One region of the Alkalihalobacillus sp. NPDC127517 genome, then DNA from elsewhere that is predicted to be linked to it. Evidence: riboswitches for the same ligand, from Rfam matches in the RefSeq annotation. Region 1 holds a riboswitch; the other holds the start of a gene.
What was found. A riboswitch is a leader RNA that binds a small molecule or an ion and turns the genes downstream of it on or off. The one in region 1 is predicted to bind thiamine pyrophosphate.

Region 1 (4,816 bases):
CAATCTATGAGAGCAAAAGAGAATTTTCCGATTACAGGCTATCCACCACATCCTGAACTCATTCGCGCATTTGGTTACGTGAAAAAAGCAGCGGCTATGGCGAACCGTGATGTTGGTGTTCTTCAACCGAAGATTGCTGAAGCGATCATCCAAGCATCAGATGAGATCATTAATGGACAATGGGTGGATCAATTCATTGTTGATTCCATTCAGGGTGGGGCAGGTACTTCGTTTAACATGAATGCAAATGAAGTGATTGCAAACCGTGCGATCGAAATTATGGGTGGGGAGAAAGGCGAGTACATCAAAGTGAGTCCCAATACGCATGTAAACATGGCTCAATCAACAAATGATGCCTTCCCTACAGCGATTCATATTGCGAGTTTGCACCTAGCTCATCAGCTTCAAGATTCATTATCACGCTTAATCGGAGCCATGGAAATAAAAGAAAAAGAATTTGATTCTGTGTTAAAAATGGGAAGAACTCATCTGCAGGACGCTGTACCGATTCGATTAGGACAAGAATTTGGTGCATATAAGCGCGTACTCATGAGGGATTTAAGCCGTATCAAACGATCTGTAGGTCATTTGTATGAAGTGAATATGGGAGCAACTGCGGTCGGAACAGGTTTAAATGCGTTGCCTGAGTATATTGATAAGGTCTCTAAGTATTTAGCTGATGTAACAGGACATCCATTTTGTAAAGCGGAGAATTTAATAGATGCCACTCAAAATACTGATGCGTATACGGAGGTTTCCAGTGCGTTAAAAATCCTTGCGATTAACCTTTCGAAGATGGCAAATGATATTCGTTTAATGAGCTCTGGTCCGCGAACTGGATTTAATGAGATTAATCTCCCACCACGTCAACCAGGATCATCCATTATGCCGGGTAAAGTAAATCCAGTGATGTGTGAGGTCATTAATCAATTATCATTCCAAGTGATTGGAAATGATCATACTATTTCACTCGCTTCTGAAGCGGGACAGCTTGAGTTAAATGTAATGGAACCAGTACTAGTATTTAATTTATTACAATCCTTCTCCATTCTTGACAATGGCATGCGTGTCTTTAGAGAATATGCGATTGAAGGAATTACGGCAAACGTTGAGAGATGTTTAGGTCTTGTTGAAGGTAGCGTCGGTATTGTAACAGCCATCAATCCGCACGTGGGGTATGAAGTGGCAACTAGAATTGCAAAAGAGGCCATTCAAACAGGGCGCCCTGTTCGCGAGATCTGCCTTGAGCGAGGAATCTTATCAGAAGAAGAACTAAATGAAATTCTGAATCCGGAAGAAATGACAAATCCGGGTATTGCTGGATCTCGATTTATTTCTATGTAATACCGATATAAGCTGAAGAGGATAAGATGTCCTCTTCAGCTTTTTTTACATTGCTTCTAAAAAGAAGTTGAGAGGAAGAAAGTAGACATGTCATAATAAGGATAGAGATAGATAAAAAGGTGGCCCATTCATGAAAAAGGTATGTACTAGTATCGTATTACTACTTGTAGTAGGTGGCTGTCAAACAGATGAAGCCCCAGCGTCTTCAATTTCACCAGTCGTAATCGATACAATTTATCCAATTGACGTGATAGGGGATCACCAATTGGAAGTGATTGGTTGGTATGATGAACAAACGCTGGTATACCTTTTATCAGAAGGAAATTCATTTGATTTGTTTACCCACGATGTCTTTACTGGTGAGGATGAATTATTTTACGCTAGTATTGAGTCGGAGCAATTTCATCGCTTAGATGTAAATAAGGATCAATCATTGTTCGCTCTGCAAACACTTAATGAACAAGGCCTGGCAGAACTCGTCATATTAAACAAAGCTGGAGACGTCGAGATTAATCCGGATCTTTCAGCAGACGATTATGCAATTTTTTGGAGCCCTTATCATTCAACAGAATTTATTGCTGTTGCCTTTCAGCCAGACTGGGAACAAGAGGTCTACCATGTTGATCTTGAAGCAATGGACGTTGAAAAAACGGGAATTCAAAGTAACTTTATCCAGTGGGTAACTGAAGATACAGTGACCTACTTAAATTGGAGCATGATTCCCTCGGTTGAAGCTCCCCTTCAGCAGTATAATCTCACAACCAATCAAACGAAGGATGGGGTAGGTTCTGCACTTTATTTTTCAAACTTATTTCAAGATCGTTCGATGGTAGTGAAATACAAAGAACTTCAGGCCGATGAGATCATGTATGAATTTACTGATGGCATACATAAACTGGGTTCCTTAACGATACCAATCTTAAATACGTTTTCGGATCATTGGTGGATAACTTCCTATGCATTTGATGGGCTACTTGATCGCTTTTATTACTTAAGTCCAAGGTACTCAGCAGATTATGTATCATATAAGGATGGCTTTGATCTTTTTATGTATGATTTAAAGGAGGATTCATTTAAAAAGCTTGGTCAGCTCGACCAACAAGAACCGCTTGAGCTTTCATCAGATGGGAAGTGGCTTCTCACAGGAAGTGTAAAGAAGAAACTGATTCGTACAGAGGATGGTACTGTCTTTCAATTATATTAAGCTTATCCCTTTGCAAGAAGTCTGGTTTCTGTCATACTTAAATTAAATTGAACATGATAAAGACTAGGGGTGCCTTATTAGGCTGAGAATTAGGAGTAATCCTTTTACCCTTGTACCTGATCTGGGTGATGCCAGCGTAGGAAAGTCGACTAATTAGCACAAGTAAGAGTTAGCCGTATTCCATCGTTGGATACGGTTTTTTATTGTGTATAGGAGGAATTAAACATGAAAGAGTTTCGTTTATATGCTATTACAGGAGAAGAATTTCATCCCGGTAAGGATCTTGTTGACGTCATGGAACAAGCGATTCAAGGTGGCGTAGATATTATTCAGCTTCGAGATAAAAAGAGCAGTAAGGTAGACGTTTTAAATAAAGCAAAAAAGCTACGTGCGCTTACGAAAAAGTATGATGTTCCATTTATCGTTAATGATCACATTGATGTTGCGTTAGCAGTTGAGGCGGATGGGATTCATGTTGGACAGGATGATTTACCTCTCGCAGACGTCAGAAAAATTGTCGGTCCTGATATGATAATCGGTATTTCGACTCATCAGATTGAAGAAGCAAAGCAGGCAGAAGAAGGTGGAGCTGATTACATCGGTGTCGGTCCCATTTTCCCGACAAACAGCAAAGAAGATGTCGTTGATCCAGTTACAACAGCTTATATTCAACAGATTGAAGCAGACATCACGATTCCTTATGTCGCGATTGGTGGAATTAAACGCCATAATCTAAAAGAAGTCTTGGCTGCAGGTGCGAAGCGAGTATGTATGATTACTGAAATTGTCGAAGCGGATGATGTGAAAGCACGCTGTGAGGAGATCATTACTATGATGGAGGATCCATCATGACCATTGTTGTAAATGGGCAAACCATAAGCTTTAAGCAGCAAACACTCGAAGAACTTGTGAATCAATACAAACTAGAGCCTGAGCTTGTTGTGACGGAAGTAGATGGAGCGATTATTTCAAGAGAAGAGCGAGCGGAAAAGCAGCTTGAAGATGGGATGAAAATAGAATTGGTTCATTTTGTAGGAGGCGGTTGAATTGAAAAAAGACACACTTGTGATAGCTGGTCGTGAGTTTTCATCTCGATTTCTATTAGGGACGGGTAGATATCCAAACCCATTTGTTCAAAATGAGGCAATTCGAGCGGCTGAAGCCGAGATTCTTACATTCGCCATTCGTCGTGTGAATCTTGAAAATCCCGAAGAAGATGCGATCTTACAGCATTTAGATCAATCCTCGTTCACTTATTTACCGAATACATCCGGTGCTAGTAACGCCGAAGAAGCGATTCGAATCGCACGGCTTGCCCGTGCTTCAGGAATCAGTGACTGGATTAAGGTTGAAATTAGTGCGAATGAAAAAACCTTATTACCAGATCCGATTGAAACATTAAAAGCAACAGAAACTCTTGTAAAAGAAGGGTTTACGGTACTCCCGTATACTTCGGATGATCCAATTCTAGCGAAGCACCTAGAGGAAGCTGGAGCGGCAGCAGTTATGCCAGGGGGCTCACCTATCGGAACAGGACTCGGAATCCTCAATCCTTATAACATTGGATTAATCGTCGCAGAGGCAAATGTACCGATTATCGTTGATGCAGGGCTTGGGTCTGCAAGTGATATTACTCAAGCGATGGAACTAGGTGTGGACGGGGTTTTAATGAATACACCAGTTGCTCGTGCCAAAGATCCTGTGCGCATGGCAGAGGCGATGAAGCTTGCTATTCAGGCTGGCAGAATGTCATTTAAAGCAGGTCGTATTCCTAAGAAACCATATGCAACAGCAAGTAGTCAATTTGAGGAGTATATCGTTAAATAGAGAGTGTGAGAATCTATGGCAGAACGCATCATTGTATTAGGTGGAGGCGTCATTGGGCTTGCGACAGCCTTTGAGCTACGCATGCGAGGATTAGATGTATCGGTTCTTGAAGTTCAGGAGTTTGGTGGTCAAGCATCAGGTGCTGCTGCCGGCATGCTTGCGCCCTATTCGGAAATTGGGGAAGATCCGGATGACTTTTTTAAACTCTGCCTTGCAAGCTTAAGGATGTTTCCAAAGTGGCAACAAGAGGTAAAAGCAGCGTCTGAATCTACATTTGAATTTACAGAATCGGGTAGTCTGCATTGTGTGTATCATGAAGCCGACCTATTATCGTTATCAACTCGTAAAGGCTGGCAAAAAGAATTTGGAGTAGAAGCTCATATTTTAACCGGATCTCAAACAAAAAAGCTAGAACCAGAGTTATCCGATGAAGTGATAGGT
Region 2 (4,816 bases), on a different contig from region 1:
GAGAGTGAACGAAGGTGTTCTTATTACAAAGGCTTGATTCTTCTTTAAAGAAGGTTAAAGGCCAAATTGCAAACGCCTTAACACTAATCAATCTAGGCTTTGGAGCTTTAGCCATTATCTATGTATTTCATGACCAATTAAGAGTAGGATTACTTCTCATTGCTATTGCAGCTGTTTTTGATCGTTTAGATGGAGCGGCCGCACGAAAATTTAATGCTACCTCTGAATTAGGTAAGCAGCTTGATTCATTAAGTGATATTATTTCCTTTGGTGTAGCCCCTGCTATGCTCATGTACCAGGCGGCTTTAGTTGAGTTCGGTATGCCAGGAGCCATTTTCGCAATCATTTATATTATGTGTGGCGCCCTGCGTCTGGCACGTTTCAACATTACAGAATCCAATCAGTATTTTGTTGGTTTACCTATTACGGCTGCTGGTTGTATTCTCACATTTTTAACTCTATTCGTCAATTATATCCCTTATTATGTATTTATGTATGCAATTATTGCTCTTTCCCTTCTTATGGTGAGCCCATTCCGTGTCCGCAAATTTTAACTCAGAACCCTTGATTGTTTTTTAGGAGAGGACGCATAGCAATCACGTTTTCTATGATGTCGTATATTTTGCTAAAAAATGATAAAAAAGTCTCTATTGAGCGTTTATTTAACCCAAATCTCTTGACTTAACAAGGATTCATGAGTAAATTTGAAGGGCAGGTTATTAAATACTTGTCGTAAATAAAGATTGTTATGTCGCTACTTACGTAATGATCTTTTCTATCTTAAAGGAATGAAAGGGAGTTATCTCAATGAACAAAACTGATTTAATTAACGCAGTATCCGAACAAGCGGATCTATCTAAGAAAGACGCTTCTAAAGCAGTAGACGCTGTATTTGACAGCATTACTTCTTCTCTAGTAGAAGGTGGAAAAGTACAACTTGTTGGTTTTGGTAGCTTCGAAGTACGTGAGCGTTCTGCTCGTAAAGGCCGTAACCCACAAACTGGTGAAGAAATTGAAATTCCAGCAACAAAAAATCCTGCGTTCAAACCAGGTAAACAGCTTAAAGACGCTGTAAACTAATAACTGAATGACAGACTAACCACTAGGGGTGCACGATGCTGAGAGAGGCGATGCCTTAACCCTAATTACCTGATCTAGTTAACACTAGCGTAGGAAAGTGGCACGTAATTGTCCATACATAGTAGATCGTATGGTTTATCTGATCGTTTATGTGCACCGCTTCTTATGAGAAGCGGTGTTTTTTTTGGAGATGTATCACATTAGTTAACCTTTTTAATCATCGTTCCGAAGTAAGTCAAAATAAAGAAATGAGGAATGAAGATGTCTATCCATACAGCATTAACCATCGCAGGAACAGACCCTACTGGTGGCGCTGGGGTACAAGCTGATTTAAAAACATTTCAAGAGCGAGAAGTATTTGGTATGAGTGTCATTACGTCCGTTCTTGCTCAAAATACAACTGGTGTTCAAATGATCCAACACATGCCTCTCGACCTGATTCAAACACAGCTTGAATCGGTTTTAACGGATATTCCCCCTTCTGCGGTGAAAACGGGGATGATTGCCACTCCTGAGATGATGGAGGCATTGGTTGACTACCTACAAGGCGTTAAAGTGCCTTACATTTGTGATCCAGTGATGATTGCTAAGAGTGGAGATCCTTTAATGGATGAACATTCACGCAAATCCTTACGTGAAACCTTAGTACCCCTTGCAACCATTGTTACGCCAAACATTCCAGAAGCGAGCGATTTAATTGAGATGAAGATTGAAACAGTCGCTGATATGGAAAAAGCGGCTAAACTCATTGTGAACGAGCTTGGCGCTAAGGCAGCGGTCATTAAAGGCGGGTATCGAACAGATCATTCAACGGATGTGCTGTTCTCAAATCAAACCATGACCCATCTGCATGCAGACAGAACCGATACAAAACATCTGCATGGAACAGGCTGTACCTTCTCAGCAGCAATCACTGCAGAGCTTGCAAAAGGGAAGTCTATTGAGGAAGCCGTCTCAATAGGAAAAGCATTCATTACGGATGCAATTTCTTATACCCTCCAGCTCGGTTCTGGAAATGGTCCAACAAATCATTGGGCATTTCGTTTAAAAGGGTTACCTGGAGAATAAAAACGATGGTGAGGAGTGAGTAGATGTCTTTTACGAAGGATTTACGTCAAAAAGCAGATTCAATCTGGAAAGCGAATCATGAACATGCATTTGTTCAGGAAATCGGATCAGGAACATTAGACATTGAGGCCTTTAAGTATTACATGAAACAAGATTATTTATATCTTATTGAATATGCTCGAGTATTCGCACTTGGTGTTGTGAAGGCACCAGATTTGGATACAATGGCTACCTTTGCCTCCTATTTGCAATCGACTCTCCATGAAGAGATGTCCCTCCATCGCTCGTACGCACAGCGCTTAGGCATTACAAATGAAGAATTGGAGCTATCGATTCCCGCTCCTACTACGATTGCGTATAGTAGCTATATGATCAGTGAAGCACAAAAAGGCTCCTTAGCTCATCTCATCACAGCCATTCTTCCGTGCGCATGGAGTTATTCGGAGATAGGAAAACGGCTCGCTCGTTTACCTGGAGCACTTGAACACCCTGATTACGGAGAGTGGATCCACATGTATCAAGACGATGAATTTAAGGAAATTGCTGACTGGTTATGTTCTAAGCTTGATGAACTTGCGCTCTCTTTAGGAGAAGCTGAACGAAAGCAGCTTGAAGACATCTTTCTTACTTCAAGCCGGTTCGAATATCTGTTTTGGGACATGTCTTATCAGCAGTCGCATTGGGAGTAAATCGGCAAACAGATTCTAACATAAAATAAGTACCCCTTTCTCTTGTTACTGCATAGTCTATGTTATGTCTTGGAAAGGTGGTGGCAACATGGGAGAATTTGAATGTGGAAAAGGCGGCGGTTACGCTGGTGGCGGCTTCGCGTTTATCATTGTTTTATTCATTCTTTTAGTAATCATTGGAGCTAGCTACGTATACTAATTTGTAGTAAGTCGGAGCCACTTAAGTAGTGGCTCTTTTTTCGTTTGAAACGCGTCGTTCAAGGGAATCGTTAGTAGATAAACCGTCCGTGATTGGAGTGATTTGAATGGAGCAACCTCACGTGTTAATAGTCGGAGCCGGCCCTACCGGATTAGCTTTGGCACATAGACTAACGCATTACAACATACCTTTTCGAATAATCGACAAACGTCCCGGACCAGATCATAAATCCAGAGCCATCGGTATTCACGCCAGAACACTTGAACACTATGATCAATTACAGGTCGCAGATGACGCAGTAAACCTCGGTATTAAGATGCCCGCTGCGCATATACACAAAGAAACAAAGGAAGTTGGCTACGTGAATCTAGGTAACATTGGCAAAGGGTTAAGTCCTTTTCCATTTGTATTAAGCCTCCCGCAGGATGAACATGAAGAATTACTCATACACCAGCTAAAAAGGCTTGGGATCACGGTTAATTGGCAAACAGAGTTGCTTTCCTTTAAAGAGACTTCAGATGGTGTTGAAGCAGTTGTTGCATGTGATCACCACGAGGAAACCATCCATGTTTCTTACCTCTGTGGATGTGATGGTGCCAGAAGTATGATCCGACAAACACTCGATATTTCATTTGAAGGCACTACATACAAAGATTTATTTTACATTGCCGATGTAGAAGCTAAAGGAGAAGCGACATCTTATACTGATATTAATTTAGCCTTATCTAAAAAAGGGTTTTGTATGGTTTTACCTGTAAAAAGTAAAGGCACCCAGCGTCTCGTAGGAATTGTTCCAAGACTTTTAGCGGAAAAGCCTAATTTAAGCTTTTGGGATATTGAGCCCTCCCTACAATCCTTAATGAACATTCATGTCAAAAACGTTAACTGGTTCTCTTCTTTTAAAGTTCATAAACGCGTAGCGGCAACCTTTCGAAAAGGAAGTGTCTTTTTGTTGGGAGATGCTGCACACATTCATAGCCCTACTGGAGCACAAGGGATGAACACAGGTATTGGAGATGCGGTAAACCTTTCATGGAAATTAGCTTCTGTGTTAAAAAAGAATGCAGACCCTGCGATCTTACATACTTACGGGCTGGAAAGAAGAAGATTCGCTCGTCAGCTTGTCGCAACCACTGATCAGGCGTTTAAGGCGATGGTAAGTCGTAACGTGCGTGGTACAATCCTTAGAAACTTTGTTCTCCCGCATATCGTTCCTATAGCAAGTCGGTTTACATTCAGTCGCAAGCTAGCGTTCCGTTTTCTTTCTCAAATTCATGTTCGCTATCGTAAAAGCGTATTAAGCGAAGGACGAGTGGGTTCATTAAATGGCGGAGACCGGCTGCCTTGGTTGAATTCAAATAGCATCGATAACTACGAGCCGCTTCAAACAGCAGACTGGCAAATTCATGTATACGGAAAACCAACAGAAGAGCTTGAAAACTTTTGCAAGGATTACTCCCTCCCATTATTTAGCTGGGACTTTCACCCAGACTACAAGAGGGCAAAATTTAGTGAACATGCACTCTATCTCGTTCGACCAGATGGGCACTTGGCGTTTATTAACAGAAACCAAGATGTTGAGAAGCTGTTAACGTACTTAACGGCATTTAATGTATCAACCGTTAATTGAATGCACCTAAAAAGCGAATGCCCTTCGGAAAACCGAGCATTCGCTTTAATTATGACTACGCTTGGATCATAGACTCATTTATTAATTCAAACCACATCTGATAGCCCTCATCATTTGGATGAGTCCCATCATCTAATAAGGAATCAAGGT

Region 2: linked by a shared signal. The riboswitch ahead of thiD (bifunctional hydroxymethylpyrimidine kinase/phosphomethylpyrimidine kinase) and the one ahead of thiE (thiamine phosphate synthase) in region 1 are both predicted to bind thiamine pyrophosphate.

What each region holds. Positions count from the first base shown of each region.
Region 1 covers NZ_JBNNQX010000006.1:211,420-216,235, reverse strand. The annotation lists gene aspA (aspartate ammonia-lyase) at 1-1,344, shown strand, start outside; gene ACQKKO_RS10180 (YqgU-like beta propeller domain-containing protein) at 1,475-2,548, shown strand; TPP riboswitch at 2,604-2,708, shown strand; gene thiE (thiamine phosphate synthase) at 2,774-3,400, shown strand; gene thiS (sulfur carrier protein ThiS) at 3,397-3,594, shown strand; gene ACQKKO_RS10165 (thiazole synthase) at 3,596-4,375, shown strand; gene thiO (glycine oxidase ThiO) at 4,391-4,816, shown strand, end outside.
Region 2 covers NZ_JBNNQX010000009.1:193,150-197,965, reverse strand. The annotation lists gene pssA (CDP-diacylglycerol--serine O-phosphatidyltransferase) at 15-554, shown strand; gene ACQKKO_RS14185 (non-specific DNA-binding protein Hbs) at 808-1,080, shown strand; TPP riboswitch at 1,095-1,193, shown strand; gene thiD (bifunctional hydroxymethylpyrimidine kinase/phosphomethylpyrimidine kinase) at 1,342-2,148, shown strand; gene tenA (thiaminase II) at 2,172-2,837, shown strand; gene ACQKKO_RS14170 (YjcZ family sporulation protein) at 2,926-3,036, shown strand; gene ACQKKO_RS14165 (FAD-dependent monooxygenase) at 3,143-4,666, shown strand; gene ACQKKO_RS14160 (SGNH/GDSL hydrolase family protein) at 4,722-4,816, opposite strand, start outside.